Regions from separate parts of the Neorhizobium sp. NCHU2750 genome, predicted to be linked through region 1. Evidence: predicted binding sites of a transcription regulator. Region 1 holds the regulator's gene; the other holds the start of a gene.
What was found. Region 1 encodes LexA, which represses DNA repair genes until DNA is damaged. Its sites were predicted from a motif close to TGTTCNNNNTGTGTTCNG; they were not measured.
Positions count from the first base shown of each region.

Region 2: dinB (DNA polymerase IV) is a predicted target of LexA. The motif match lies at 7,040-7,057, and genes of this name have one in related genera.

Region 1 is NZ_CP030827.1:2,045,621-2,061,540, forward strand. Features, by position in the region: gene NCHU2750_RS10075 (pyruvate dehydrogenase complex dihydrolipoamide acetyltransferase) at 5-1,351, opposite strand; gene NCHU2750_RS10080 (pyruvate dehydrogenase complex E1 component subunit beta) at 1,367-2,755, opposite strand; gene pdhA (pyruvate dehydrogenase (acetyl-transferring) E1 component subunit alpha) at 2,776-3,849, opposite strand; gene NCHU2750_RS10090 (FtsB family cell division protein) at 4,046-4,363, opposite strand; gene eno (phosphopyruvate hydratase) at 4,556-5,830, opposite strand; gene kdsA (3-deoxy-8-phosphooctulonate synthase) at 5,949-6,797, opposite strand; gene NCHU2750_RS10105 (VOC family protein) at 6,800-7,672, opposite strand; gene lexA (transcriptional repressor LexA) at 7,869-8,582, shown strand; gene NCHU2750_RS10115 (ComEC/Rec2 family competence protein) at 8,563-11,169, opposite strand; gene gltA (citrate synthase) at 11,447-12,736, shown strand; gene lpxB (lipid-A-disaccharide synthase) at 12,770-13,948, opposite strand; gene NCHU2750_RS10130 (LpxI family protein) at 13,945-14,829, opposite strand; gene lpxA (acyl-ACP--UDP-N-acetylglucosamine O-acyltransferase) at 14,835-15,650, opposite strand; gene fabZ (3-hydroxyacyl-ACP dehydratase FabZ) at 15,647-15,920, opposite strand, start outside.
Region 2 is NZ_CP030829.1:4,908-20,827, forward strand. Features, by position in the region: gene NCHU2750_RS24215 (FecR family protein) at 1-538, shown strand, start outside; gene NCHU2750_RS24220 (TonB-dependent siderophore receptor) at 731-3,112, shown strand; gene NCHU2750_RS24225 (ABC transporter substrate-binding protein) at 3,192-4,064, shown strand; gene fhuB (Fe(3+)-hydroxamate ABC transporter permease FhuB) at 4,061-6,067, shown strand; gene NCHU2750_RS24235 (DUF2026 family protein) at 6,277-6,885, shown strand; gene dinB (DNA polymerase IV) at 7,095-8,201, shown strand; gene NCHU2750_RS24245 (SDR family NAD(P)-dependent oxidoreductase) at 8,595-9,371, opposite strand; gene NCHU2750_RS24250 (mandelate racemase/muconate lactonizing enzyme family protein) at 9,383-10,549, opposite strand; gene NCHU2750_RS24255 (GntR family transcriptional regulator) at 10,553-11,221, opposite strand; gene NCHU2750_RS24260 (SMP-30/gluconolactonase/LRE family protein) at 11,253-12,140, opposite strand; gene NCHU2750_RS24265 (RbsD/FucU family protein) at 12,173-12,634, opposite strand; gene NCHU2750_RS24270 (zinc-dependent alcohol dehydrogenase family protein) at 12,687-13,754, opposite strand; gene NCHU2750_RS24275 (sugar ABC transporter substrate-binding protein) at 13,907-14,968, opposite strand; gene NCHU2750_RS24280 (ABC transporter permease) at 14,965-15,920, opposite strand, start outside.

The DNA of each region.
Region 1 (15,920 bases):
TCTACTAGACCAGCATCGACATCGGGTTTTCGATGTAGCGCTTGAAGGCGGATGCGAGTTCCGCACCGAGCGCGCCATCGATGACGCGGTGGTCGAAGGCAAACGTTGCCGACATCACCGTACCCACTTCGATCTTGCCGCCACGAACGACCGGCTTCTCGACGCCGGCGCCGATCGACACGATCGAGGCCTGCGGCAGGTTGACAATCGAGGTGAAGGACGAGACGCCGAACATGCCGAGGTTGGACACGGATGTCGTGCCGCCCTGGTATTCTTCCGGCTTCAGCTTCTTGTCGCGGGCGCGCTTGGCCATGTCCTTCACCTCGTTGGAGATGACCGACAGAGCCTTGGTTTCGGCCTTGCGGACGATCGGCGTGATCAGCCCGTCCGGGATCGAAACCGCGACACCGACGTCGGAATGCTTGTGCAGCACGCGGGCCGTCGAGGTCCAGGAGGCATTCGCCATCGGGACATCCCGGAGCGCCAGCGCCATCGCCTTGATGATGAAGTCGTTGACGGAGAGCTTGAAGCTAGGCACCTCACCCTTCTCGGTCTTTTTCACCGGTGCCGAGGCATTGATCTCGGCGCGCAGCTTCATAAGCGCGTCGAGTTCGCAATCCATCGACACCGTGTAGGACGGAACCGTCTGGGTGGACTCGGTGAGTCGTGCGGCGATCGTCTTGCGCATGCCGTCATGCGGCAGAAGCTCGTAGGAGCCCTCCGCAAACAGCTTGAGCGTCGCATCATCCGACGGCCCCTTGGCAGCGGCTGGTGCCGGGGCGGCAGCCTGGGCTGCGGCCGGAGCAGCAGCCTTTGCGCCACCCGATGCGGCAGCCTTCTCGACATCGGCCTTGACGACACGGCCATGCGGACCGGTGCCGGCAACGGCGGAAAGATCGAGACCGGCTTCCTTGGCCAGACGCCTGGCGAGCGGCGAAGAGAAGACCCGCTTGCCATCGGCAACCGGTGCTGGCGTCGACGGTGCAGGAGCAGCATCGGCAACCGGAGCAGCGGCCTTCGGAGCTTCCGCAGCCTTGTCAGTCGGAGCGGCTTCAGCCTTGGCGGCAGGTGCAGAGCCCACGCCGGCAGCCGCAGCAGCAACGTCTTCGCCATCTTCGGCAAGAACCGCGATCAGCGCGTTGACCTTGACGGATTCGCTACCGGCGGGAACCACGATCTTGGCGATCGTGCCCTCGTCGACGGCTTCGACTTCCATCGTCGCCTTGTCGGTTTCGATCTCGGCGATCACGTCGCCGGACTTGACCTTGTCGCCTTCCTTGACCAGCCACTTGGCGAGGTTGCCCTCTTCCATGGTCGGGGAAAGGGCAGGCATGGTGATGTTGATAGGCATCGTATCACCCTTCCCTTACTTGTAGCAGACGGTTTTGACAGCCTGGACGACCTCGCCGACATTCGGCAAAGCCAGCTTTTCGAGATTGGCCGCGTAAGGCATCGGAACGTCCTTGCCCGCGATCGTCAGGATCGGCGCATCGAGATAGTCGAAGGCCTGCTGCATGACGCGGGTGGCGATTTCCGTGCCGACGGACGACTGCGGGAAACCTTCTTCGACGGTGACGAGGCGACCAGTCTTCTTGACCGATTCGATGACGGTCGGCAGATCCATCGGGCGCAGCGTGCGCAGATCGATCAGTTCGACGTCGATGCCGTCCTTGGTCAGTTCCTCGACAGCCTTGACCGCATAGGTCATGCCGATACCCCAGGAAACGATCGTCACGTCCGTACCCTTCTTGTGGATACGGGCCTTGCCGATCGGCAGCACGAAATCATCGAGCTTCGGCACATCGAAATGATGACCGTAGAGGATTTCGTTTTCGAGGAAGATGACCGGGTTCGGATCGCGGATCGCAGCCTTCAGCAGGCCCTTGGCGTCGGCAGCCGTGTAGGGCTGGACAACCTTGAGACCCGGAATATGGCTGTACCATGCGCCGTAATCTTGGCTGTGCTGGGCCGCAACGCGGGCGGCAGCGCCGTTCGGGCCGCGGAACACGATCGGAGCCCCCATCTGGCCACCCGACATGTAGAGCGTCTTGGCGGCCGAGTTGATGATCTGGTCGATCGCCTGCATGGCGAAGTTGAAGGTCATGAACTCGACGATTGGCTTCAGGCCCGACATCGCAGCACCAACGCCGACGCCGGCAAAGCCGTGTTCGGTGATCGGGGTGTCGACGACGCGGCGGGCGCCGAATTCCTGCAGCAGGCCCTGGGTGATCTTGTAGGCACCCTGGTATTCGGCAACTTCCTCGCCCATGACGAAGACGTTTTCGTCGCGGCGCATTTCTTCCGCCATCGCATCGCGCAGCGCATCGCGGACCGTCATGGAAACCATTTCGGTACCGGCCGGAATATCCGGATCGTTGGCGATCTCGACCTTCGGAGCGGCCGGAACCGGAGCCGAGGCAGAAGAAGCTTCGGCAGCAGGCTTTGCCTCTTCGGCAGCAGCCTTCGGCGCTTCGGCAGCGGGAGCCGCCGAGCCGATCGCATCGGCGCTTTCGCCTTCGGCGAGCAGCACAGCGATCTTGGTATTGACCTTGACGTTTTCGGTGCCGGCGGCGACCAGCAGCTTGCCGATCACGCCTTCATCGACGGCTTCCACTTCCATGGTTGCCTTGTCGGTCTCGATCTCGGCAATGACGTCGCCGGACTTGACGGTGTCGCCTTCCTTCTTGACCCATTTGGAAAGCGTGCCTTCTTCCATGGTCGGAGAAAGCGCGGGCATCAGAATATCGATAGGCATAGGTTCTTTCCTCCCCGCGCTTAGAGCAGGATGTCGGTGTAGAGCTCGGATGCATCCGGCTCCGGATCGTTCTGGGCGAAATCGGCGCTATCGGTGACGATGTCGCGGATGTCCTTGTCGATCGCCTTCAGCTCGTCTTCGCTCGCCCAGCCCTTTTCAAGCAGACGGTTGCGGACCTGTTCGATCGGGTCATGCTCGGAGCGCATCTTCTGCACTTCGTCCTTGGAGCGATATTTCGCCGGGTCGGACATCGAGTGGCCGCGGTAACGGTAGGTCAGCATTTCGAGAATGATCGGGCCCTTGCCGGAACGGCAGTGGGCGAGCGCCTCGTCGGCAGCAGCCTTGACGGCGCGCACGTCCATGCCGTCGACCTGGATGCCTGGGATACCGAAGCCGACGCCGCGCATCGAGTAGTTCGACTGCGCCGTTGCACGGGCGGTCGAGGTGCCCATGGCATAACGGTTGTTCTCGACGATATAGATGATCGGCAGTTTCCAGAGAGCAGCCATGTTGAAGCTCTCGTAGACCTGACCCTGGTTGGCAGCACCGTCGCCGAAATAGGCAACCGAGACGCTGTCATTGTTGCGATAGGCATTGGCGAAGGCAAGACCGGTGCCGAGCGACACCTGAGCGCCGACGATGCCGTGGCCACCATAGAAATGCTTCTCCTTGGAGAACATGTGCATCGAGCCGCCCTTGCCCTTCGACAGGCCGCCGCGACGTCCGGTCAGCTCGGCCATGACGCCCCGCGGGCTCATGCCGGTTGCCAGCATGTGGCCATGGTCGCGATAGGCGGTGATGACCTGATCACCTTCCTGCTGCGCCATCTGCATGCCGACGACGACAGCTTCCTGACCGATATAGAGATGGCAGAAACCGCCGATGAAGCCCATGCCGTAAAGCTGGCCGGCCTTCTCTTCGAAGCGACGGATCAGCAGCATCTCGCGATAGGCATGCAGATCTTCGTCCTTGCCGAAGTCCGGCGTATTCTTGCCGGTGAATTCCTTGGGCGCCGATTTGGTGGTGGTTGCCTTGGTAGCAGACTTTGCCGCTGGCTTGCGGCCGGATGCAGACGCGGATTTAGCTTGCGCCATCGATCCCTCCCTATGTGCTGCACAGAAAGAGCGGCACCGACGCGGGCGATCAACGCCCGTCCCGACCCGCTCGGGTTTCGGCAGCTAACATAGGCAAGAATGTCGCGGCCAGCAATGCTATATTTGCATGGCTCGCATGTAAGATAAATAACTGATATATTTCAGAAAAATCAATGTTAACCGAAATTCGGTTAACTCAGAAATAGTTGTTAAATATGACTATTTCATCCGGGCGCGAGACATTTAATTGATAACGCGCAATTTCGTCGAGCATGTCCTTGTCGAGCGAGCCGTCGCTCATCAAGTGCACCTGGCGCTCCAGAGCCTCGCGCTTGGTCGTCAGCTCCGCCAGTTCGGCAGTTCTAGCCAAGCGCTGCTTTTCGAACTGCTCAGTCGCGATCAGGCCCAGATCGCCATGGATCGAATGATAGCCGAAATAGGAGACGAAAGCGACGGTAATGGCAGGCAGGATCAGACGACCGAACTTCCGTTGCCGATGATGCTTTGTCCACATGCCTGTCTACGCCCTGAATTACGCGACGGGGCGCGAGTCGGCCCCTCTGGTGAGTATCTAGGATTCGCAGAACTTGCTTAACCATTCGTTTCCCGCACACGGCTGCGAGACCGTAACAACCATACGGAAACGACAAAGCCCGCGCCGATGACGCGGGCTTTTCGATGATCACTATCGGAACGTAGCCGAGGCTTAGCCCTTGAGGATCGAGCGGCCGGCGTAAATTGCCTGGGGCCCGAGCATTTCCTCGATGCGGATCAGCTGGTTGTACTTGGCCAGACGGTCGGACCGCGACAGCGAGCCGGTCTTGATCTGTCCGCAATTGGTGGCGACGGCGAGATCGGCAATCGTCGAATCTTCCGTTTCGCCCGAGCGGTGCGACATGACGGCGGTATAGGCTGCCTTGTGCGCGGTCTCGACGGCATCGAGCGTTTCCGTCAGCGAGCCGATCTGGTTGACCTTGACGAGGATAGAGTTGGCGACGCCCATCTTGATGCCATCGCGCAGGCGTGCGGAATTGGTGACGAACAGATCGTCGCCGACCAGCTGTACCTTGGAGCCGATCTTGTCGGTCAGGATCTTCCAGCCTTCCCAGTCGTCTTCAGCCATGCCGTCTTCGATCGAGATGATCGGATACTTGGCAGCGAGCTCGGCCAGATATTCGGCCATGGCGCCCGATTCCAGCGTGCGGCCTTCGCCTTCCATGACGTACTTGCCGTCCTTGAAGAATTCCGTCGAGGCGCAGTCGAGGCCGAGATAGACGTCTTCACCCGGCTTGTAGCCGGCCTTTTCGACCGACTTCATGATGAAGTCGAGGGCTTCCGGTGCGCTCTTCAGGCCCGGAGCAAAACCGCCTTCGTCGCCGACATTGGTGTTGTGGCCCTGGGCACCCAGTTCCTTTTTCAGCACGTGGAAGATTTCAGAACCGATCCGCACCGCATCCTTCAGCGTCTCGGCGCCGACCGGCATGATCATGAATTCCTGGAAGTCGATCGGATTGTCGGCATGCGCGCCGCCGTTGATGATGTTCATCATCGGAACCGGCAGGACATGGGCGCCGGCACCGCCAACATAGCGATAGAGGGGCAGACCGGAGGATTCGGCAGCAGCCTTGGCGACTGCAAGCGATACGCCGAGAATGGCGTTAGCGCCGAGCCGCGACTTGTTCGGCGTGCCGTCAAGCGCGATCATCGTCTTGTCGATATGGATCTGGCTTTCGGCATCGAAACCGCCGATGGCGTCGAAGATTTCCGTATTGACCGCTTCCACGGCCTTCTCGACGCCCTTGCCGCCGAAGCGCTTGCCGCCATCGCGCAGTTCGACCGCTTCGTGGGCACCCGTCGAGGCGCCCGACGGAACGGCGGCACGGCCCATCGTGCCGTCTTCCAGATAGACGTCAACTTCGACGGTCGGATTGCCACGGCTATCGAGGATCTCGCGTGCGATGATATCGGTAATAGCAGTCAAGGGTCTCTCCTCAGAGTTATTATCCACGTGGTCATTGAAAATGTCTCACATTCAATGACACGCCAATTACAGTTGAAACGCTTTTCGCGCTTTGACCACGCTCAAGCGCGCCTCAAGTTCAGGCGGCCTTCGCCACCGCATCGAAAGCCAGAAGCTTTTCCAGAAGCCGCGGCATGTCCTTCAGGTGAACCATGTTCGGCCCGTCGGACGGAGCATTGTCCGGATCCTCATGCGTCTCGATGAAGACGCCGGCAACGCCGACGGCGACAGCCGCACGCGCCAGCGTTTCGACGAATTCGCGCTGGCCGCCGCTCGAACCGCCCTGCCCGCCCGGCTGCTGCACCGAATGCGTCGCATCAAAGATGACGGGCGAACCGAGCGACGCCATGATCGGCAGCGAGCGCATGTCGGATACCAGCGTGTTGTAACCGAAGGACGCACCGCGTTCGCACAGCATCACATTCGGATTACCGCTTTCGGTAAACTTCGCCTGCACGTTCTTCATGTCCCAGGGGGCGAGAAACTGGCCCTTCTTGACGTTGATCGCCCGGCCCGTCTTGGCGGCGGCGACCAGCAGGTCCGTCTGGCGCGACAGGAAGGCCGGAATCTGCAGGATGTCGATCGTCGGCGCCACCAGGCCGCACTGTTCTTCCGTGTGGATGTCGCTCAGAACCGGGAAGCCGAATTCCTTCTTCAGGTCGGCAAAGATCTCCATCGCGTTCTCAAGCCCGATGCCGCGCTTGCCCGACAAGGATGTACGGTTCGCCTTGTCATAGGACGACTTGTAGACAAGCCCGATGCCGAGCTTGGCGCAGAGCTCCGTGAGGTTGCCGGCGATCATGAAGGCGTGATCGCGGCTCTCCATCTGGCAGGGGCCCGCAATCAGCGAAAGCTTGCCGGCATTGGAGAACACAACCTTGTTTGCGCCTTCTCCGACCGAAACCTCAGAATTGGGGGACACTGCCATTTTCATTCCTCGAAACCGAAAAACACGCCTTGGCCGGGCGACGGCGACACAAGCACGCGTCCATCCCGGCGGATGAATGCGACGTCATTAGCAGCAAGGGTGATCTCTGTCACGGCCAGATCGGCGGTGCGGAAGATCACCGCCTGCCCGCAAAGCTCAGCCCCATGCAGCTTGGCGGCAGGCCCGAATTCCTGATGCAGCTGATCTGCGTCCACCACCCGGACCCTGGCATTTTCGCCGGCAAACACCAGCCCGGCCTCCCCTTCCTGCGCAGAAACCGACAGGACGGATTGCAACAGCCTGGCGGAATCGCCGGGCACACCTGAGGAAAGCACGACTTCCTTCAGCCCGGTCACCGCATTGGCATGCACCCTCAGGGACCCCATGTCCTGCGGAAAGGAAACGACGCGCTGACAGGCAAAGGCGAAAAATTCGGACGCACCTTCGAGCGCCGCAAAAGCGAGGCGAAAGCGCCCCTCCCGCTCGTCTCCCTCCGGTGACTTAATGATGCGGGCAAATTCCAGCGGCTCGCCCGCCGAAACCCCACCTTCAACAAAACGCTGGTGATCATCGGAAGCGTCGTCACTAGCGACCACGATCGCCGACAGCCCCTGACGCCCACGCTTGCCGCGAAAGGCAATGTCTCGCTCGACAAACACATTGCCGCGCTTGGCAGCGGTGCCCGCCTTGCGCCGGTCCGCAAGCGCGATCGGCTCCAGATAGGTGCCGTCCTCAAGGAAGATACAGGCATTGGCCGTCCCGAACGGATGCACACCATCAGGCGCAACAGTAAAGCCCAGCCCCGACAGCCGCTCGCGCGCCTGGACCAGATTGCCGACCGGCAAAACGAGATGATCGATTTTCTTAGCAGTCACGCATGTCCCCCAGACTCTGATCCGCCGAAAATAAATTGGTCAGTCCGTCGGGGAGCGCAAGTAGCTTTCTGCCGAGAACGTTATCAGCCATCTCGGAAAGTTATCATATTTTCACGAAAATTTAGGGACTTGCGGAACACATATGGAACATATAGTGTTCGTTCTGCATTTGTTTCAAATCTGAAGGTGCATCAAAATGCTGACCCGGAAGCAACAGGAACTTCTTTTGTTCATTCATGAACGCATGAAGGAGTCCGGCGTTCCACCTTCTTTCGATGAAATGAAGGATGCACTCGATCTCGCATCGAAGTCGGGCATCCACCGCCTGATCACCGCTTTGGAAGAGCGCGGCTTCATCCGAAGGCTGCCGAACCGGGCCCGTGCGCTCGAAGTCATCAAGCTGCCGGAGGCCTATGTGCCGACGCTGCAGCCGAAGCGCGGATTTTCGCCGAGCGTCATCGAGGGCAGCCTCGGCAAGAAACCGCCGGCACCTGCCGCACCCGCGGCCCCGGCCAATGACAGCGCCTCGGCGAGCGTCCCCGTGATGGGCCGCATCGCCGCCGGCGTGCCGATCTCGGCCATCCAGAACAACACCCACGACATTTCCGTTCCGGTCGAAATGCTCGGCGCCGGTGAGCATTATGCGCTCGAGGTCAAGGGCGATTCGATGATCGAGGCCGGCATCCTCGATGGCGATACCGTCATCATCCGCAACGGCAGCACCGCCAATCCCGGCGATATCATCGTTGCCCTTGTCGATGACGAGGAAGCAACGCTGAAGCGTTTCCGCCGCAAGGGTGGATCGATCGCGCTTGAAGCTGCTAATCCCGCCTATGAAACCCGCATCTTCCCGCCTGACCGGGTCAAGGTGCAGGGCAAGCTGGTCGGCCTCATTCGCCGCTATCATTGAAATCAGCAGGATCGGCAAAGCCTTGCTGGTCCTGAAAATCGCCTCCCGCGCCCATGGCGGAAACGTCGACGGACAGGTCGTCTTCGATTGAACTGTTTTGTGAAGGCCTGACCAGCCATGGCGGTAGCGACGCATCATAGATGCCGCGATGCCAGTCATATTGGCGATGAACGGTCCATGGCCGGGCAGAGGCGCTCATTGCCGTTTCGATGATCCATTCGTCGGCGATCGGCGACCCGGCAAAGTCGATCTCGACCGCACCCGTATTGCGTAACGTCCTGCCGCTGAGCAATGGCGTCCCCGAGCGGCACTCGTCGAACCGAGCGCGCGGCGCAACGACGAGCCCCGCGACATCACAGGCCACACCGGTGAAGCGGCTATCCTCGATGACGACGACGATGACACCATCCGGAGACATGATCGCACACCAAGCTTTCGGCTGACATTCGAAGCGGTCCGCGCTCGTGACCTCCATGCGATCCCGCGCACGCTCGATGACGGCTTTCGGCAGGCGGGCAGCGCCAGTTTTCGCCCTGTTCTGCGAAAGGCCTTTGGGGACCTCCTTCGGCATATCCTTATCGCGCCACTCGTCGCGAATGATCGGCGCTTCCGGGTCGGGCAGCCGTCGTGCGCGGCGCCATTGTCCATAGATGAAATCCGGCACCTTCGCCCGGTTGACCGCAATACCGCCCTCCCTGCGAAGTCCCACCAGCGTGCCGTCTTCGGCAATCAGCAGGCTGGACGGCGGTTCCGGCCATGGCTGCAGGAAGAGCCAGAGGGCGACCGCAATCAGCGGCAGGCCGAGATATCTGAGCCGGGTGCGCAACAGCGTCAGAAGCAGCAGGCCTGAAGCGCCGAAGAGCAGAAACGAGGAATGTTGCTGCCCGACGGTAAAGTCGCCTCCCCAGCCCGCTACATGCCTGGCGATGACGATCACCCAGTCCAGGCTTTTGGCCATGACAAAGATGAAGGGCGCATCAAGGCCGAACGGCATCAGTAGCATGGCGATGAGCCCTGCCGGCATGACCAAAAAACTGATGATCGGCATGGAGGCGAGATTGGCCGCAAGCCCATAGGTCGCGATCCGATGAAAATGCTCCACAGAGAACATCGTCGTCGCGAGACTGCCGATCAGCGACGTCATGATGATGCCGGCGACAAACTTCCAGCCTCCGACAAGCCATGTCACTGAAGGGTGATGAAGGGGTAGCGGTTCGCGTGGCCGCCGCTCGGCTCGCCTTGTCCAGGCAGCATAGCCCGCCACCAGCGCGGCAGTGGCGGCAAACGACATCTGGAAGCTCGGGCCGAGCACTTCCGATGGCGTCCAGACGAGAATAATGATGGCCGACAGCGCCACATTGCGCAGGCTGATCGACGGCCGGTCGAGCAGCACGGCGATCAGGATGACGGCCATCATGATATAGGCGCGCTGTGCCGAGACCCCGAAGCCGGAAATCAGGTAATAGGCCGTCACCATGGCAAGCGCCCCGGCCGCTGCGATCTTCTTGACCGGCCAGGCCTGAGCAAAGCCGGGAAACAGCGCCAGCGCCGTGCGCAGTCCGATGAAGAAGATGCCGGCTGCCAGCGCCATGTTGAGCCCGGATATCGCAACGATATGGGCAAGCCCCGCGACCCGCAGCGCTTCCACCGTCTCTTCCGAGATCGCCCGCCGCTCGTCGGTGATGATGGCGGCGGCAAAGGCTCCCGCATCGCCGGGAACGAGCCCCCTGATCCGGTTGCCGATCTGCGCACGCAGATCGAACAGCCACCGCTCCACGGCATAGGACCAGTTGCCGGGATCGACAGACGCCTCGATCTGATGCGGCGCTGCGTAGAAATAGCCAACTGCGCCGATCCCGTCGAAATAGGATGAGAAGGCAAAGTCGTGCAATCCGGGCAACGCAGGCCCCGCAGGCGGCGACAGTCGCGCGCGGCCGGCGATCACCGCGCCATTGTCGAACCGCCCGCCCCTGCCGCTCGCCATCAGCAGCACCTGCCCCGGCGGGCGTCTGATCTCGGGATCGGCTGTCGAGATGATCCTGACGACATAGCGCACCCGACCGGCTCCGGACATTTCACTGCGCTCGACCATGCCGACAATATCGCTGGTGACGGCCGTATCGAGAATGACCGTCGCGCGCCGCCATGTCTCCATCTGCGCCAGCATCATGCCGAGGCTGACGAGGGCGGCGGCCAGCAGGACGGCTCTTGCGGCATGGTTATGCGAAATGGAGAGCGCCGCACCTGTCACGACGATGGCCGCAAGGGCAAACGGCCAGAATGGCGGGTCGGATGCAGACAGAAGCCAGATGACGGCCCCGGCGCCGATTGCGACCGGAACGAACAGGAAGCCATGGCCGTACCGCCCTTCCTCCGCGATCGCTGCCGACATCCTGTCGCGCGCCGCCTGCGCGACGGCCACCACGGACAGCGAGGCTGCAGTTCGGCGCGGCGCGATGGGCGCGAGAACGGGAACGGCCGCCGGCCCGATTCTCTCTGCCGACAAGAGGGCGAGATCGGCCGCGGGCGCGGATGGAGCCATCACGCCGTCGATCACGTTCCCTTCATCTTCGAGCTTATCTGCCATGCAAAAACATGCCCGCTGAGACGCGCAGGCTACAACCTGTGCGTTCTTTTTGCGTGCGTCAACCTGACGCAGCAAGGATCGGCGTCAGAAAGCAAAATCGGAATGCAACATTGGGTTGGCCGAAGCTTGAGATGACATTGCCCAATATATTTCCGCGCTGCACAATTGTCCGCCAGAATTGCTTGGCATCAGCCCAAGGATCATATAGCTAAACGTTGGACGCTTAATGTTTATGGCCCTTTTAGGGCGAATGCCGCCAACCGGTTGGAGGATCAGAATGACGGAAATAAGCGCAAATCTCGCTCTCGGTGAAAAGAAGGTCGACCTGCCGGTTCGCTCCGGAACGATCGGTCCGGATGTCATCGACATCGGCGCGCTCTACAAGCAGACGGGTGCATTCACTTACGACCCCGGGTTTACCTCGACCGCTTCATGCGAGTCCGGCATCACCTATATCGATGGTGATGAAGGCGTGCTGCTTCACCGCGGTTACCCGATCGAACAGCTGGCTGAACACGGCGACTTCCTGGAAACCTGCTACCTGCTTCTCTACGGCGAACTGCCGACGGCAGCGCAGAAGAAGGATTTCGATCATCGCGTGACCAATCACACGATGGTTCACGAGCAGATGAGCCGCTTCTTCACCGGCTTCCGCCGCGACGCCCATCCGATGGCCGTCATGGTGGCAACCGTCGGCGCGCTCTCCGCTTTCTATCACGACTCGACCGACATCACCGATCCGCATCAGCGCATGGTCGCTTCCCTGCGCATGATCGCCAAGATGCCGACGATCGCGGCAATGGCCTACAAATACCACATCGGCCAGCCCTTCGTGTATCCGCAGAACAATCTCGACTATGCGTCGAACTTCCTGCGCATGTGCTTTGCCGTTCCCTGCGAAGACTACAAGGTGAACCCGGTTCTGGCCCGCGCCATGGACCGCATCTTCATCCTGCATGCCGATCACGAGCAGAACGCATCGACCTCGACGGTTCGCCTTGCCGGTTCTTCGGGTGCCAATCCGTTTGCCTGTATCGCCGCCGGCATTGCATGCCTCTGGGGCCCCGCTCACGGCGGCGCCAACGAAGCAGCACTCAACATGCTCCAGGAAATCGGCTCGGTCGACAAGATCCCGGAATACATTGCCCGCGCCAAGGACAAGAACGATCCGTTCCGCCTGATGGGCTTCGGTCACCGCGTCTACAAGAACTACGATCCGCGCGCCAAGATCATGCAGAAGACCACGCATGAGGTTCTGGCCGAGCTCGGTCACAAGGACGATCCGCTTCTGCAGGTCGCCATGGAACTCGAAAAGATCGCCCTCACGGACGAATACTTCATCGAGAAGAAGCTCTATCCGAATATCGACTTCTATTCGGGCATCACCCTGAAGGCCATGGGCTTCCCCACGACCATGTTCACGGTTCTCTTCGCCGTCGCCCGTACCGTCGGCTGGATCGCCCAGTGGGCCGAGATGATCGAAGATCCGCAGCAGCGTATCGGTCGCCCGCGCCAACTCTATACCGGCGAGCCGAAGCGCGATTACGTACCGGTTTCGAAGCGCTAAGCTTCAACGGACAAGACAAACAAAAAAACCCGGTCAGAAATGGCTGGGTTTTTTCGTGTTCAGCAGATCAAGGACGGCGCCGGCAGCCGCCTCCCCGGGCGGGATGGGCACCTGCAGCCGTTGCCAGGCAAGGTCGAACCCTTCGAGCATGGCCCGGCGCTGCAACGTATCGCCGGAAAGCCGCTCGACCCAGCGGCAGAGGCTCGCGGGACGAACCACCTCATTGATATATTCCGGCACCACCGCATAATCGGCAATCAGGTTGGGCAAGGCGCCCGTCCAGATCTTGATGCGGCCCGCCAGAAGCTTGATCAGCCAGTCCGTCTTGTAGGCGGATACGACGGGAACGGTCGAAAGCCCAAGCTCGAGGAGGACCGTACCGGACGCGGCCATGGCTGCATCGGCCTCGGCGAATGCAGTCCACTTACCCTGTGTATCGACCGTCACCTCGATTGGCAGATCGCAGCCTGCAATCAGTTCCCGCACCAGCGCCTCGCGCCTCGGCACGGTCGGCAGCAGGAAGCGCGTCGGACCATTGCGGCGCTGAAACTCGCGTGCAGCCCCGATGAATTCCGGCAGCAGGCTCTTGATCTCGGCCGAGCGAGAACCCGGCAGGAGCATGATCGTCTTCTGCTCACCGGCTTCTTTTACCGGCCGAAGCGCGCGCAAGGCACGCACCTTGAGAAGATCGGCATCATTGCTCAGCCGGTGTCCGACAAATATCGTTTCCGGCCCGCCAAGCTGCGCCATTGCCTCAGGCTCGAAGGGAAGCACCGCAAGCACGCGATCGACGTATGGCACCATCGCCTTGGCGCGGTATTCCTTCCAGGCCCACACGCTCGGACAGACATAATTGACGATCGGCAGGTCGGGCAAAGCCGCCCTCACCTTCTTCGCCACCCGATGGGTGAAATCCGGGCTGTCGATGATGATCAGCAGGTCGGGACGCGCCGCCGCAATCGCAGCCGCCGTCTGGCCGATCCGCTTCATCAGCTTCGGCAGGCGCGACAGGACCTGGGTCAACCCCATGATCGAAAGCTCGGAGAAATCGAACAGCGAGTGAAGCCCCTGCGCCGTCAATGCATCACCGCCGACGCCGACGAGTTCCACCGGACCGCCGTAGCGAAGCTTGAGCGCCGCGATCAGATCGCCACCCAGCAGATCCCCGGAAACCTCACCGGCAATGACGGCAACCTTCAGCGGCGCATTCATTTGAGACCTCCTTTGGGCAGTTCCGGATCTATGCCGCAGACGAAGATGCCGGCAGCATCGGCAGCCGCAATGACCGCCTCCTCTTCCAGCACCAACGCGCCGCCCGCCTCTACCGCGACACCGGCAAGTCCGGCCTTCGCCGCATTCTCGATCGTGGAAGGGCCGATCGTCGGCAGATCCGCACGCATGTCCTGCTGCGGCTTGCAGAGCTTGACGAGCACGCCGCGCCGCCGCGCCGATATCCGTCCCTCGGCTCGAAGCGAGGCGACCCGCTGCAGCATCGAATCGGTGCCCTCGACGCCTTCGAGCGCAATCACGCGGCCGCCCACGGAAACCGCGCCCTGGCCGATATCGAGATGGCCGAGCATGCGCGCAGCCTCGGTTGCCTTGTCGATGTCGCGAAGATCGTCACCGGCCGGAGACATGCGGCCCAGCGGCCCGATCCGGGCAAGCAGCCCCGGCGCAATGTCATGCGCACCAACCACCTCGCAGCCCATCGCCTCGATGAGCTGGATGACCATCTGCAGCACGGTGTCATCACCGTGTGACAACAGCGTCCTGACGACCGATGGCATTTTCAGGATCGTCTTGAAGGTTGGACGGATATCGCGCCAATCCGGCCGGCGAACGACGCCACCGGACATGACCACGCGGCCGACGCCCTTCTGCTTGAAGGATTTTTCGATATCGGCGAGATTTCCGACGCCAAGCGAGATCGTTTCAAAGCCATCAAAGGGATGGCTCGCCTCGTCCTTGAGCGCGATGATGAACGGATCTTCGCCGCCAGCCCGAGCGGCCTCGGCGATGCGCAGCGGCAGGAGCCCTCGCCCGGCGATGATCGCCAGGCGCCCCTTATGAGCCACGCCCGGCGCGCCGGCCATGAGGCTCAGGCCTTCCTACGGAAAGGCGAGGAAATGGCCCGATCGCTGTCTGCAGTGATGAAGTCGATGATTTCCATCGCTTCGGCGCAATCGACGTAATCGTCATGGATTGCCGCCGCATTCGCCCGGATATTACCTTCGCCTTCGAAAATATCCTTGAAGGCGCGTCGAACGCGATGGATCGTCTGCTTCTCTACGCCCGCACGCGTCATGCCGACCACGTTGAGCCCGCCGAGAACACCCGGATTGCCGTTCAGCATGCCATAGGGGATGACGTCGTAGTTGACGGCCGAAAGCCCACCGATGAACGCCTGCCGACCGATACGGGTGAACTGATGCACCGCGCAGCCGCCGCCGAGGATCGCCCGGTCGCCCACATGCACATGCCCGGCCAGCATCACGTTGTTGGACATGATGATATCGCTGCCGAGCTGGCAGTCATGGGCGACGTGACTGTTGGCGAGGAACAGGCAATTGTCGCCGACGACGGTCTTGCCGCCGCCACCGACCGTGCCGGTATTCATCGTCACGCCTTCGCGCATGGTGCAATTGGCACCGATCGTCAGCGTCGAACCTTCGCCCGCCTCGTGCAGGCTCTGCGATGTTCCGCCGATCACGGCCATCTGGAAGATTTTGCATCCCTTGCCGATCACGGTCCTGCCCGTGACGACAGCATGGGAAGCGACTTCCACATCATCGCCGAGAACGACGTTCGGGCCGATATGGCTGAACGGCCCGACGACGACATTCTCTCCGATCACGGCTCCATCTTCGACGACAGCGAGCGGATGAACGCGCGCGCTAGACGCAATGGTGCTCATTCTTTTTCCTCATGGACGATCATGGCGCCGATATCGGCTTCCGCCACCAGCGCGCCGTCGACCTTCGCGTCACAATGAAATTTCCAGATATTGGCACGCTGCTTCTGTTTGACGACATGGAACTCGACGCGATCGCCCGGCACGACCGGCTTGCGGAAGCGGGCATTGTCGATCGTCATGAAGTAGACGAGATTGCCGCCCTCACCCTGCTTGCGCGCGCAGATAGCGCCGGCCGTCTGGGCCATGGCTTCGACGAGAAGCACGCCCGGC
Region 2 (15,920 bases), on a different replicon from region 1:
CGACTTCACCGATCGCCAGCGCTCGATCAGGCTAATCCGTGGACGCGCCTATTTCGATGTTGCCAAGGACAGCAGCCGCCCATTCGTCGTGCATGCCAAGGATGGCCGCACGACCGCGCTTGGAACACGTTTTCTCGTCCACCAATGGGATGACAGCGTTACGGTATCGGTCGAAGAAAGCGCGGTTGCCGTCGTCGCGCCGGACAGGTCGCAGGCGGTTGTCCACCAAGGCCAGGATATCTCCTATGCCCTGGGCGGCGGCGTGAGTGCGCTCGAAACCGCCGATCTCGATGCCGATACCGCCTGGCGGCGGGGAAAACTGATTTTCCAGAACCGGCCGCTCGGCCAGGTCGTCTCCGATGTCAATCGATACCGGTCCGGCATGATCAGGATCATGGATGCGAAACTGCGGACCATGCGCATCAGCGGCATCTTCGACATCAACCATCCCGATGGGGTGCTGGACGCTATTACCAGTGCACTGCCCGTCCGCCCGGTCCGCCTGACGAAATACGTCGTGCTTCTACTTGCGGCATGACCAGCCGGAAGAAAGTTGATTATTTTTTTCAACAATGGGTGAGGAACCTCGCCTCGAGAATCGTCATGACCTCGAACGGGTGTCGAGCGCACCTTCAAAAGATCATGACGGAGTTCTGGTGGGGCAATGGCGAGTATAGTCGAGTTTTCCTTCAAAGGCAGGTCCACTGCGTTCGGTTTGGTGGCGTTGCTGATGGCGTCAGCGTCTTTTACGCCGGCTGAAGCACAGCAACCGGCGGCCAAGAGCGAGCGCTCGGCTACCCTCCACTATACGATTGCGGCCGGGCCACTGGGTTCGGCCATCATCCGGTTTGGCGATCAGGCTGGTGTTCAGGTTCTTTATCGGGCTGCCCTCGTCGAGGGGAAGACGACACAGGGCCTTTCTGGAAGTTACACGCCGGCGGAGGCCTTGAGCCATCTTCTGTCGGGGACGGGCCTGTCCTTCAGCTTCTCCAACGCCAATACGGTGACCCTCGCCCCAGTCGGCAAGTCGGCGGATGCGAGCGGCACTGACCCGGCAACCACGCTTGCGCCGATCACAATCACGACCGCGAAAGATGGCACGACAGGCTATGTCGCGACCCGCTCCATGGGCGGTATGAAGACCGATACGCCACTGATCGAAACGCCCGCTTCGGTCTCGGTCGTCACGCGCCAGCAGATCACCGACCAGGCCGCCAAGAGCATCTCCCAGGCGCTCCGCTATACGCCCGGCATCGTCGCGGAACAGCGCGGCGTCAACGAAGATTCCCTTGAATATCTCTATAGCCGGGGGTTCCAGGCAAACACCTATCTCGACGGCCTGCTGATCCCTTTCACTGGCTTCAATATCACGACGCGGGACGCCTATCTTATCGACAGTATCGAAAGCATCCGCGGTCCGGCCTCCGTACTTTACGGTCAGACCCCGCCCGGCGGCATTGTCGACGTGCGCACCAAACAGCCGCTCGATACGCCTTACCATGACGTCTTCGTCGAGACCGGCAACCATGACCGGTTGCAGAGCGGCTTCGACTTCGGCGGGCCGGTCGCGGGGACCGACGATCTCTATTATCGCCTCGTTGCAACGGGTCTGACGACCCATACGCAGACCGATTTCGTCGATCAGAAGCGTTTCGCCATCGCCCCTTCGTTCACGCTGAAACCGGACGAAGATACCAAGCTGACCGTCACCGCAAACTACCAGCGGGATCCCAACGCCGGCGCCTTCAATTATGTTCCAGCCGTGGGCACCGTGCTTCCCGGCGTGGTTTCCATTCCAAGGTCGTTCAACACTGGCGATCCGGGCTATGATTCCTACAGCAAGACCGAGGCATCGATCGGCTATGCCTTCGAGCATCGTTTCAACGACGTGTGGCAGGTGAAACAGAATTTCCGCTACCTCTACAACGACCAGAACATCCGCCATGTCGGCGACGGATCGAGTTACGATTCCACCGGCACAGAGCTCAATCGGGTCGCCTACAACAATTTCGGCACGGTCAACGCCTATACGGTCGACAACCAGGCAATCGCCACCTTCGACACCGGGCCTTTGAGCCATCAGGCCCTCTTCGGCTTCGACTACCAGTACATCCAGTACAATCACCACCTCTATTACGGTGGCATTACCGATCCGGCATCGCCACCGCTCAGCATCACCGACCCTGAATATTATCAGCCCATCCCGACACCGACCTTCATGCTGGGCACCTCGAACAAGACGCGCACCGAGCAGGAAGGCCTTTATGCGCAGGATCAGGTCAAGCTCGGTAACGCGACCCTCGTCGGCAGCTTGCGGCAGGACTGGGCGCAGACGAACATCGTGTCCTACAAGGATGGAAGCGTCACCGACCAGGACGCCGATGCGCTGACCGGCCGTGTCGGCCTGATCTACAATTTCGAAAACGGCCTCGCGCCCTATATCAGCTACTCAACCTCGTTCCAGCCGCAATCCGGCACGACGGACACCGGAGCGGCGCTCAACCCGACAAAAGGCAAGCAGATCGAAGTCGGTCTCAAGTATCAGCCGACGGGATGGGACAGCTATGTCACGGGATCGCTGTTCGACCTGCGCCAGACGAACGTCACCGTATCGAACTCTCTTTATCCCGGCTCGGTGACGCAGACGGGCGAGATCCGCTCGCGCGGCTTCGAATTCGAGGCGCATGCCTTCCTGACCGATGACCTGCAGGCGATTGCCAGCTACACCTATAACGACGTCAAGAACACGCGTGCCACGGCATCGATTCAGGACAATGCGCCGGCGGGCATCCCCTCCAACATGGCGTCGCTATGGCTCTCCTACGACATGCCCGACACCATGGTTCCGGGCCTGAAGGTCATGGGCGGCACGCGCTTCGTGGGCAAGAGCTATGGCGACCCTGCCAACAGCTTCAAGGTGCCGTCCTACACGCTGTTTGATGCCGGCATTCAATATGACTTCTCGAAAGTCATGCCGAGCGCGAAGGGCCTGACGGCATCGCTCAACGTCACCAATCTTTTCGACAAGACCTACGCAACCTGCACGACGCTCGTCTATTGCACCTATGGTGATGGACGCAGTGTCTTCGCCAGCCTGCATTACACATGGTAACCGGGCACTGACCATGTCGAATGCTGGTCATGGGAGGTATTCTGCAGCAAGGCCTTCAGGCACAAGCCGAAGGTCCGTGTTGCTGGCTCTGCCTGCTTTCTGGCTCGGATCGGCGCTGTCCGCAAGGGCAGCGCCGCAGCAAGGGGAGGCGGCAACCCGTATCGCCTCGCTCAACTGGGCCATGAGCGAAACCCTCTATGCCCTGGGCATAAAGCCGGTTTGCGCCGCCGAAATCAACGGCTATGACCGGCTCGTCGGCTATCCTGCGACACCTGAAGGTGTGCCGGATGTCGGGTTCCAAGGCGATCCCAATCTCGAATTCCTGTCCAGCCTGAAACCTGACCTCATCCTTATCCAGTCCTGGCAGGCCATGGCACGCCCGGCTCTGGAGCGGTTTGCCCGCGTCGAGAGCTTCTCGATCTATAACCGCGGCCAGGGCGATCCCGTCGATGCCGCACGCGAGGCCGCCACACGGATCTCGGCACTGGCCGGTTGCCCGGACAAGGGCGAAGCCCTGCTCATCGGGACGGACACTATCTTCCGCGATTGTGCAACACGGCTGAACCGGAATGGCGATCGTGCGGTTCTGCTGGTGCAGGCCCTGTCACCGACCAATCTCGTCGTCTTCACCGGCGGCAGCCTGTTCGACAGCGTGATGAAGCGTATCGGCCTTACAAATGCATGGTCCCGTCCACCGACCTTGCTATGGGGAAGCACCCAGATTGGCGTGGATGCCCTGGCCGACTATCCGGATGCGGACATCGTCTGGATGGCATCGCCCGATGGAGGTACCTCCCAGGCACTTTTCAAAAGTGACCTATGGAGGCAGCTTCCGCAGGTGGCGAATGGCGCCGTCCGCCAATTGCCGCTGGTCTGGGGGTTTGGCGCACTGCCGACCGCCGAGCGCTTTGCTAGACTGATCACCGCACAACTGACGGGGATTGCGGGATGATGCTTGCCGAACCTGTCCCGGTGCACCATCGTCGCCGGTGGATCCAGCGTGCCGCCATTCTCCTGCCTTTGCTCCTGTGCATCGCGGTCACGGCCCTGCATTTTAGCCGCAGCTTCACCGGCGCCAACTGGTGGGAACTTCTCTCCGGCACGCCGGCGGGAAACATGCAGGTCGCAATCCTCTATTATTCTGCGCTTCCGCGGCTCGCCATCGCATTGCTCGCCGGCGCGTGCCTCGGACTTGTCAGCACCGTCCTGCAGGTCGTGCTGCGCAATCCGATCGCGGAACCGGCGACGCTTGGCATGTCGGGCGGTGCGTCACTGGCCATGACGGCCGCATCGCTCTGGGCACCGGCTGTGCTCGACGGTTACCGCTCCGGCATTGCTTTTGCCGGCGCAGGCCTGGCGCTGCTCATGGTTCTGGGGCTGGCTTTCGGGCGTACGCTCTCACCGCTCCGCCTCATTCTCGGCGGTCTTGTCGTCAGTCTGCTCTGTGGTAGCGTTAACGCCCTCCTCGTGCTGCTGCACCACGATACATTGCAGGGCATCTTCATCTGGAATGCCGGGTCACTGGTGCAGAACGACTGGCATGCCGCGAAATGGCTCGCAACCGAAGCCGGCGCGGCTCTGGTTTTCTTCCTGCTTCTTTCACGGGTGCTGACCGTGCTGCATCTGGAAGATGACAGCGCCCGCAGCCTCGGGCTCTCCTTATTCCATATCCGACTGGCGGCATTGATCGGGACAGTGCTGACGACTGCGTCCGTGGCCAGTGCAATCGGTGTCGTGGGCTTTCTGGGGCTGGCCTCATCCACCATCGCGAGTGCCTTGGGCATACGATCATTTGCCGGCCGCCTGATCGCTTCGGCAGCGATCGGCGCGGTGATGCTGGCCACGGTGGATCAGGGGCTGCAATTGCTGACGGGTGCGTTCGGTGAAATCCCGGCGGGCAGCCTCACGGCATTGCTCGGCGCGCCACTGATGTTATGGCTTTTGCCGAGGCTCACCTCTCCGCCCGAAGGAGATCGGAGCGGACTTGGCATAAGCCAACGCAGGGGCGATCACCGGCTGGCGATCATCCTGCCGATTGTCGCCCTGATCGCTCTGCTCTGGCCGGCAGTGATGCTGACGCATGATGGAATTCACTGGCATTTGGCTGGTCTCGCGCAAATGGAAAGCGCGCTGTCCTGGAGAGGTGCGAGGACACTTGCGGCGGCGAGCGCCGGCTTTTTGCTGGGCGTGGCCGGTACGCTGATGCAGCGCATCACGGGCAATCCGCTGGCCTCGCCGGAAGCGCTGGGGATTTCGTCCGGGGCCGCGGTCGGCGCATTGGTGTCGATCCTGGTGATAGCGCAACCAGACAAGGCAACACTGGTCACCTTTGCGGCGCTCGGGGCCCTGTTGACTCTCGCGGCCGTCTTCGGCTTTGCCAGGCGGGGGCAGTTTTCACCCGAACGCATGCTGCTTGCCGGTATTTCAGTCAGCACGCTGTTCAGCGGGCTGGTCACCTTTCTGCTCGCCACGGGAGATCCGCGCATGCGCGTCTTCATCGGCTGGATGGCCGGTTCCGTATCCCGGGCGACGCCGACCGATGCGGGCATCGCCTTCGCGATCGCAGTGTTTGCGACAATCCTTCTTCCGCTGCTGCGGCGCTGGCTCGATATCTGGCCTATGGGAGAGATCACCGCCCAGGCGGTCGGCGTCAACCGCAGGCAGTCTCGCTTGTCGCTGTTTGTCATCATCGCTGTCATGATGGCAGCGCCGACGATGCTTGTCGGGCCATTGAGTTTTGTCGGCCTCATGGCGCCGCATATCGTGCGCATGGCGGGAGTGGCACGTGCGATACCGCAATGCATCGCAGCGGGTGTCACAGGCGCGCTCATCGTTGTCGCAGCCGATCTGATCGGCCGAACCCTGCTGTTTCCCTATGAGATGCCGGCTGGTCTCATGGCCTCACTGATCGGTGCCCCTTTCTTCCTCTGGATCATGCATAGACGCTCCATATAAGGTTGGCTGTCACTGATCCGTAGCCGGGCACGGTCCGTGACGAAACACGAACCGCTGAGCGGGGGCGCTCTCCCGACAAATCAACGGGCCAGGCAGTTGGTCCCACAGTGTGATGGCGAGTTTCGTTGCCCAATCTCTTCGGACAGTCTAGATCACCGCTACCGTCGCGTGATGACGGACGGGCCTCAAGACAACTGCGAGCGAAGACCATGCTGATCAAGCAGAGCGACTATCACCGGATCTATCGGGTCATCAACAGCCTGCTTGTTGCTGCGAATGCCGACCCGGCAACAGCCTCGATGTATTTCTCGACATTCGGTGCCTTCATCCTCAAACAGCATTACAAGCTTGACGCAGCGCCGAAAGGCGGGCTGGCAGCCTACAGGCTTGGCGACACGACGATCCTTTTTGCTGATCATCGTGAGGACGGATATGTCACCGGAACCGGCGAAAACTTTCATTGCTGGGTCGAGGCCGAAGGCTGGATGATCGATTTCATGGCACCGGCACTGCCGCAAGCCGCAGGCAATATCGCCCTGCCCTCGCGTATGCTTCAAAAGCCGATGTCCGGGATGGCGTCATCGATCAATCATCTTGATAAGTCGGGCGACTTCTTCTGCAAGCATGAACAGGAGGCGATGGCGCGCAATTTTTCAGACTGGCAAAAGCATGCGATGATCGGTGACATGGCAAGTGTTGCCGCAAAATGGTTTCGCAAGTCACCCAAGCAGATGCCCAGTTCGATCTCGATCGAAGAAGGCGATGGTAATGCAAGGACCGTGCCGCTGATCGGCAATACGCTATCCGGTTCCTGGTGAGACCGGAGATCTGACCAGTCCAATCCATGAGACCGCAATGCGGCTTTGCTCATGATGACGGAAGAAACGGAAATCTGGATGCGGGCACTGTGAGAGGGAAGCCAAGGACTTCGCCGGCTGAAACGGTGCTTTGCGACCGGCAAAAATGATGATATGTTCACTTTATGTTCATATCCGCTGAACCCCACTCCGGACTTCCCGGTAGCGCCATGACCGATAGTCCTCCGGTCGCAGAAAACCTTCGTAAAATCATCCATGTGGACATGGATGCCTTTTACGCGTCGGTCGAGCAGCGGGACAATCCGGAGCTGCGTGGCAAGCCGCTGGCTGTCGGCGGTGCGGCGGCACGCGGCGTGGTGGCGGTGGCAAGCTATGAGGCGCGCAAGTTCGGGGTCCATTCCGCCATGCCCTCGGTGACTGCCGCACGCAAATGCCCGGATCTGATTTTCGTGAAGCCGAGGTTTGAGGTCTATCGGGCCATCTCGCAGCAGATCCGTGAGATATTTGCGGAGTATACGCCCCTGATCGAGCCGTTATCGCTGGATGAGGCCTATCTCGACGTCACGGAAAACCTGAAGGGTATGCCGATCGCCACGGAGATCGCGCAGGAAATCCGGGCGAAGATTAAGGAGGTGACCGGCCTCAACGCGTCCGCGGGTATTTCCTACAACAAGTTCCTTGCCAAGATGGCGTCCGACCTCAACAAACCGAATGGCCAGGCGGTGATTACGCCAAAGAACGGACCGGCTTTCGTCGAGGGACTGGCCGTCAAGAAATTCCATGGTGTCGGGCCGGCCACGGCAGAGAAGATGCATCGGCTCGGGATCGAGACGGGCGCGGATCTCAAGGCGCAGTCGCTGCCCTTCCTTACCGAGCATTTCGGCAAGTCCGGTCCCTATTTCTATGGCATCGCCCGCGGCGTCGACAACCGTCAGGTTCGGCCCGACCGCGTGCGAAAATCTGTCGGCGCCGAAGATACATTCATGCAGGACATTGACGCCCTGGATCTGGCGACACACGAGTTGAAGCCTCTGGTCGAAAAGGTCTGGGCTTACTGCGTGGCCAAGGGTTTCAGCGGCAAAACCGTGACGGTGAAAATCAAGTATTCCGACTTCACGCAGGCGACGCGCAGCAAGACGGCCGCGCAACCCTTTGCTGACTGTACTGCAATTCTTGAAGCGGCGTCCGGTCTGCTCGCTACAGTCCATCCGTTCAAACGATCCATCCGCCTGCTGGGCGTGACTTTGTCTTCGCTCACCCACGATCAGGGTGAAGACGGCTGCGAGGATCAGCCTCAGCTGGATTTCGGCATGTAGATAGAAACGAAAAAGCCTGCGCGGGAGGAGTGCGCAGGCTTCTCGAAATGATTGGACATCGGCTGGGAGGAGGGGTGCCGCTGTCCCTTCAGGCTGCCCTTGGGAGGAGGAGTGGGCTGCCCGAAAAACAAAGCTACGCGGGAGGAGGTGCGTCGCTTTGTTGACATCCCTTTTACACTAACTGCCGCATCACGTTAGCGGTATGGCCGCAGCTCAGCTATGTGTCTTTTGCAAGTCGACAGGGAAGATAGCCTAAGTTTAAGCCATCAATTCCGAAGCGGATCGAAAAACTGTCCGAAACCCGTTCGGAGGATCGGCTTTCGGAACTTTTGTCCTTGCCTCGGGCCGTTCCTCTACAGATCGGCCCGAGGTCTGATCATACCCGAGACGGCGTTACGTCATCAGAAAGCCGCCGGTGACGTTCAGGGCCTGACCGGTCATGCCACTCGCGCCGTCGCTCATCAGGAACATCAGCGCCGAGGTCACTTCCTCGGGCGTTACGAAGCGGTTCATCGGAGCGGCACTTTCCCATTCCTTGCGCATCTGGGCGACGGATTTTCCTTCCACTGCGCCCTGCTTGGCCATGACGTCCTCGATCCGGTCGCCTTCGATCGGGCCCGGGCAAACGGCATTGACGCGGATGTTGTACTGGGCAAGTTCCAGCGCCAGCGTCTGGTTTAGACCGAGGATCGCCCATTTCGAGCAGACATAGTCGCCGCGATAGGGCAGACCGCGGCGGGCGACGTTGGAGGCGGTGATGCCGATCACGCCTTCCTTGCGGGCGATCATCAACGGGATGACGGCCTGCGTCACAAGCATCGTGCCAGTCAGGTTGATGTCGAGCGTCTCGCGCCAATGGTCGAGAGGCATGTCCTTGATCAGGCTGTAATGGCCGTTGAAGCCGGCATTGCTGATCAATACGTCGACGCGGCTGTCGAAGAAGTCGGCCGCGCCGGCGACGGCCGCCGTCACCTGATCCTTGTCGCGCACATCCGCCTTGAAAATCTCGCAGCGGCGGCCTTCCGCCAGAATGGCTGAACGTGTCTGCGAGGCATCGCCGAAATCGATGACGGCGACGTCGGCGCCCTCCCTGGCAAAGCTCGTGGCGATGGTGCGGCCAAGTCCTGCGGCCGCACCCGTGATGATCACGTTCTTGTTCTGAAAGCGCATGGTAGTCCTCCTTACTTCGAATACTGTCTCAGGATGTCTTCCCTGACGGTGACGCCGAGGCCCGGCTTGTCGGGAACAGGAAGGCAGCCGTCCTCCAGCGCGAAACGTTCCTCCAGAAGGTCGTCGCGCAGGGGATTGTGCTTGCGGTCGAACTCGATCACCGGTTGGTTCAAGAGTGCGATCGGATTGGCGGTATGCGGGAAGGACGGGATGGTCGACACCGCATGCAGCGCGGCGGCGACGGCAATGCCCGATCCCCAGACGTGTGGGATGGTCGCCACGCCATAGGCATTGGCAAAGCCGAGCACATGGGTGAAGGCCGTCAGGCCACCGCAGACCGCGAGATCCGGCTGAACGACGTCGACGCATCCGCCGGCGATGAAATCGCGGAAGCCGTAGCGGGTGTATTCGCACTCGCCGCCGGCGACGGGGATCGGGTTTTCGGCCCTGACCTTGCGATAACCCTCACGGTCCTCCGGCGGCACCGGTTCCTCGAAGAAGAGGATGTCGAGGTCTTCCATCATCCGGCCCATGCGCACGGCCGAGGCCGCGTTGTAGCCGTGGTTGGCGTCGACCATGATACCGATATCGGGACCGACCGTCTTACGGATGACCTTCAGCCGTTCGAGATCGTCCTTCAGCGACAGGAGGCCGATCTTGACCTTGAGCAGCCCGAAGCCGGAATTGGTGTAGCCCGAAGCCTCGACCTCCAGCGCCTTGAGGATGGAGCCGAGATCGTCGAACTTTTCGGGATAGTAGCAGCCAGTTGCATAGGCCGTGATCTTGTCACGGAACCGGCCGCCGAGCATTTTCCACACCGGCAGACCGGCCGCCTGGCCGGCGATATCCCAGAGCGCGATGTCGATTGCCGACATTGCCTCGATATAGGGGCCGCGCTGGCCGAAGTCGCGCGAGAAGGCATAGAGCTCTTCCCATATCCGCACCGGTTCGGTCGGATCGCGGCCGATCAGGCGCGGCGCGAGAACGGAATCGACGCAGGCCGCGACCGGCTCGGCCGGACCATATTGCCCCCCCTCACCCCAGCCGACGAAGCCGCTGTCGGTCTCGATGCGGACGAGGTAGCTGTTGCGTTCCGGGAATGCAGCCTGGGAGGAGTAAAAGGTCTTGTCACCAAGCGGAACACGAAGCTGGTGTGAAGTGATCGATCGTATTTTCATTCGCTATTTCGCCATTGGTTGGTGGAACGTATCGAGATGGGAAAGCAGTCTGTGGCGTGAATTATCGAGATGCTTGCGCATGGCCGCCGCTGCACCGGTGGCATCCCGTTCGCAGATCGCTTTCATGATCTCGATATGCTCGGGAAGCGCGACCTCATAGGAGCGCGGCAGGTTCTGAATGATGGCGTTCTGAACCCAGCGGAACTGGCCCATCTGGCTCATGAGCAGCCTGCGCAGGCGCCGACTGCCGCAATAATCCCGCGCGAGATCGTGGACGCGGCGGTCGCGGTCGCCGAGCGCACTCTTGTCTTCCGTGTCCAGCACCGATTTCAGCGCGAGATAGCCTGCCTGGGCCTTCTGGGCGACATCGAGCGGAATGAGCGGCGTGGCCAGTTCGACAGCCAGACATTCGAGCCCGATCCGGACATCGAAGATCTCCTTGACGGTCTCCTCATTCATCGGTGCGACATAGACGCCCTTGCGCGGTTCGACGGTGACGAAGCCCTGGACTTCCAGGGCCCGGATGGCATCGCGAAAAGGCGTGGAACTGACGTTCCACTTCTCCTGGTAATCGGCGAGCGTGACGCGCTGCCCCGGAAGGACGCGCCCCTCGGTGATTTCCTGCCGTAGGGCCTCTTCGACCTGTTCACTCAGTGAAAGCTTGTTGATCATGTCTTCCCCTTTTCCGTCGAACCGGAGCAACTTACCCGGCGTACCGGTGTTCCAGCTGCCCCCTTGCGCCAGGCTTGAGCGCGAAGAGACCACCTGCATGCGGCTGTCCGGCACTGGCAGCGTCATCGAGCCCGAACCATGCGGATGTGATGAAGAGCGTATCCAGATTGCGCCCGCCGAAGCAGAGGCAGGTGGGGTTGCTGACCGGCATGGCGACCTCCAGATCGACCGCGCCCGACGGCGCATAGCGCACCAGCTTGTCGCCCCCCCATTGTGCGTTCCACAGGTAGCCGTCGGCATCGACGGTCGAGCCATCGGGAAGGCCCGGCTCGCCGGAGAGATCGGCAAAGACCCGGCGATTCTTCATGGCGCCGGACACCGTGTCGTAGTCGAAGGCCTCGATCGTACCCTTTGGCATGTCGGCGAAATACATCGTCGCACCGTCAGGGCTCCAGCAAAGCGAGTTGGTGCAGCTTATATCACCGAGAAGATGGCGCGGTTGTCCTTTGCCATCAAGGGCGTAGAGGGACGACAGGGCCTTCTGGGGCGCCGCCTCGTCCATGCCCCCGCAGATGAAACGGCCCGCCGGATCGACCCGACCGTCGTTGAGCCGCGTCGTCGGCAGATCCTGCTCGACCTCCGCAATCGGCTCCAACCGGCCGATCGACGGATCGAAACGGGCAAAACCTTTTTCAAGGGCGACGATGAGCCGGTCGCCGCTCGACAGCCCGAGGGCGCAGATACGGACACCGAGCGACCATGTCTTCGGGCTATCGGTCCCTTCCGGATCCCAGGACCAGATTTCGCCCTCGTGGATGTTGGCCCACCACAGGCGCGCGGACAGCTCGTCCCAGACGATGCTCTCGCCGAGATTGTTCCTGCAATCCAGTATCAGTCGGGGCTTGCTTTCATCGATCATGGCGGGTCTCGGGGATGTCTCTCGGTTCCGGTTCAATCGATCAGGCTGGGAGGTGCGATGACGCCTTTTCGCAGCGTGACGCAGCCGTAGAACCGACGCTCGCCGGTTTGGATCACCGCGAAGCAATTGCGGACATGCGCGTAGAACTCGTTCCGCTCCATGGGATGGAGCAAAAACGTTGCCGTCTCGGCCGCGTCGATGGCAGCCTGCACCTCGGCCTGTGCGGGCGGTATCGTATCCGGCTCGCCGTCCGGATGCATGCGGCAGGCCGCAGCTGCGCCCAGATCGTCGAGCGGCATCAGCGACAGCACGGCCTCCGCGGCTTCGCCGAGCGTCAGGTTCGCCAGCGAAAGCGGCTTGCCATAGACGGTCCTGGCGGCGGCGGATGCCACCGGGAAATTGGCGTCGACGAGCGCAAGGCTGTCGCCGTGGCCCATGGTGGCCAGCAGATGCAGGACATCCGGCGAGAGCCGTGGGTCGATGGTTTTCAGCATGGTCATATCCTTGTCCGGCGTGCGGCGGAGCGCAAAGCTCCGCCGGCATGGATCAGAAGTCGACGAAGACGCACTTTCCGGCTGTCTCGCCGGCGGCGAAACGCTCGAAGGCCTTCGGTGCATCCTTGAGGCTGAACCGATCGGAGACGAGAAGCTCGCCGAGCGGCAGGCCATGACGCGAAATCGTTTCGAGGAGTTCCATCATCATCGGCGTGCTGTAGACCCACGAGCCGATCAGGGTGATCTGGCGGTGGATGATCTGCGGGCTGACATCGAGATGGACATCATGGCCTTCGCCGACAAAGGCAGCGCGGCCCCAGGTCTTGACGCAATCGAACATCATCGACCGGGCTCTCGGATTGGCCGAGCAATCGACGGCAGCCGATGCGCCAACGCCGTTGGTGAAGCTCAGAACCTCGTCGCGGACATCCTGCTTGGCCGGATTGATGGTGCGCGCCACGCCGAGAGCGCGGGCCATGTCGAGGCGCGTCTCGTTCATGTCGACGACCATGACGCGGGCGCCCATGTGCTTGCCGAACATGGCAGCCGACAGGCCGACCGGGCCGGCACCGAAGATGAGATAGTCGTCCATGCCGGAAATGCCGAGGCGGCGGGTAACGGAAAAGCCCGTGCCGGCACCGCAGGCAACAAAGGCGCCGGCATCGAAGGAAACATTGTTCGGGAGAATGACGCAGTCGCGTTCGTCTGCAACCATGAACTGGGCATTGCCGCCGTGGCGGTCGAAACCATAGGTCTCATGCACCTCGGTGCAGGTGATGTGCCAGCCGCTGCGGCAATCCTTGCAGAAGCCGCAGCCGTTGATGTGATAGACGGCAACACGATCGCCGACCTTCAGGTGGCGGACGCCCGGACCGACAGCCGTGACAACGCCGGCCGGCTCGTGTCCGGTGATGGTCGATGGATCGGTGGCAACGCCGAGGATCGGCTGGCCGCGCTTTTCCTTCGGCACCTTGTAGATATATTCGAGGTCGCTGCCGCACATGCCGGAGGCGCGCATTTCGAGGAGAACCTCGCCCATGCCCGGGGTCGGCACTTCGACATCCTCGACGGTGCAGGTCATGCTTCCCGGAAAGAAGACGCCCTTCATAAGCTTGGTCATTTCAATTCCTCGTCGTTCTGGTGTTGGCGCGGGCAGGCCCGACGTCCTCTTTGTTGCGGACGCCTCGCCCCGAAGAGCGAAGCGGATTATCGGGGGGCCGCCCGGATGTCCGGCGCGATGCCACGAAACATCCTGACCTTGGGCTCTGGGCCTTACTCGCTCTGAGCCTTCAGCTGATACTTGGCGAGGACCGCAGCCAACGTCTTCTTCTCGCGGTCGGCGGACTGGTCGAGGTAGGCGGCAACGTTCGACTTGTCGACGAGCGTCGTCTCCAGCACCGTGTGGGGCTCGGCAGGCGCCTGGCCGGTGGCGAGCTTGTAGGAGAGTGCAATCGCCGTGGCGCCCATTTCATAAGGCACCTGGTCGATGGTGAAGCTCATCTGGCCGTCCTTGATCGCCTGGAAGGCGTCCGGCGTGCCATCGAAACCGCCGAGCAGGACCTTGCCGGCGAGGTTCCGCGCCTTCAGGGCTTCCAGTGCGCCGAGCGCCATCGTGTCGGATGCACCCCAGATCGCCTTCAGGTCCTGATGCGCCTCGAGGACGTTCTCGGTGACCGTCTGGCCCTTGGAGCGGTCGAGGTCGGCGTTCTGCGATGCGACGATCTTTGCCTGCGGGTTGGCGCTCAGCCCCTGACGGAAACCGTCATGCCGCATGGTGATGATGTCGCGGCCGGGAGGGCCCTGCAGCATGGCGACCGAGCCGCCACCCGACAGCGCCTTGGCGACATAGGCTCCCGCCAGTTCGCCACCCTGCTTGTTGTCGGCAATGACCGAGGCATCGACATCGGTGCTGACATTGATGCCGTCGGTGACGACCTTGATGCCCTGGTTACGAGCTTCCTCAATCGCCGTGTTGATGCCGTCCGTGCTGGTCGGATCGATCTGGATGACCTTCGGCTGGCGGGCGATCAGGTTCTCGATTGCATTGATCTGGGCGCTCGGAGCAAAGGGTGTCGAGGCCGGATTGGTGACCAGCGTCAGATCCACGCCGAGGGCCGCTGCCATGTCCTTGGAGCCCTTCGCAAAGGATGCGTACCAGGGATTATTGAGGGTCGGGATGCTCTGCGCGATCTTGATCTTGTCGGCGGCATCGGCCGTTCCGGCGAGACCGGCGACGAGCGCCGACACGAGGCAGGACGTGGCCATCCCGGCGCGCAGGGCATGTCGCCATCCGCGCTTGTAATTCGGAATGGTGCTTACGGTAGTGCTTGTCATTTGGTTTTCCTCCTATCCAAAGCGACAGCAGCAAGAATGAGTCCCCCGACGAAAAGTCCCTGGTAGTAGGGGGAGACGTTCATGAGGTTGAGACCGTTGTTGATGACGGTCATCAGCAGGGTGCCGATCACGGCACCGATCATTGCGCCCTTGCCGCCGCTGAGGCTCGTACCCCCGATGACGACGGCGGCGATGACGGTCAGTTCGATGCCGAGGCCGGCCGTGGGTTCTCCGGAATTCTGGCGCGCGGTGAGCACCACGCCGCCCATGCCGGCAAGCAGGCCGTTGACGCTATAGACGATCATCTTCCAGCGGCGGGTATTGATGCCCGACAGGTAGGCGACATGCTCGTTGCTGCCGATGGCCGTGGCATAGCGTCCGATCAGGGTCTTGTGCAGGACGATGGCGGCGACGACGACGACGATGGCGGCGATGATGACGGGCACCGGAATGGTGCCGACCATGCCCTGGCCGATCCAGGTGAAGCTCTTCGGCAGGCCGCTGATCGGCAGGCCGCCACTATAGGCCAGCGCCAGGCTGGAGCCGATCGTCATCGTGCCGAGCGTGGCGATGAAGGGCGGGATGCGGATGTAGGAGACGACGAAACCGTTGACGAGGCCGAAAACGCCACCGACAGCCAGGCCGGCCAGGATGCCGACGACCGCCGGAGACCCGGAACTGAGGACACCCGCTGTGACGATCCCGGCCACAGCGACGACCGAGCCGACCGACAGGTCGATGCCGGCGGTGACGATGACGAAGACCATGCCGGCTGCGAGGATCGCCGTGACCGAGCTCTGCCGCAGGATGTTGAAGAAATTGTACTGCGAGACGAAGCCATCGGCGAGAATGCCGAAGACGACGCAGACGATCAGCAGGCCGATGACGGAGCGGCCCTTTTCGATGATGGACAGCAGTTGCGCACCCGTGGATCTGCGTTCCGTACCGCCAT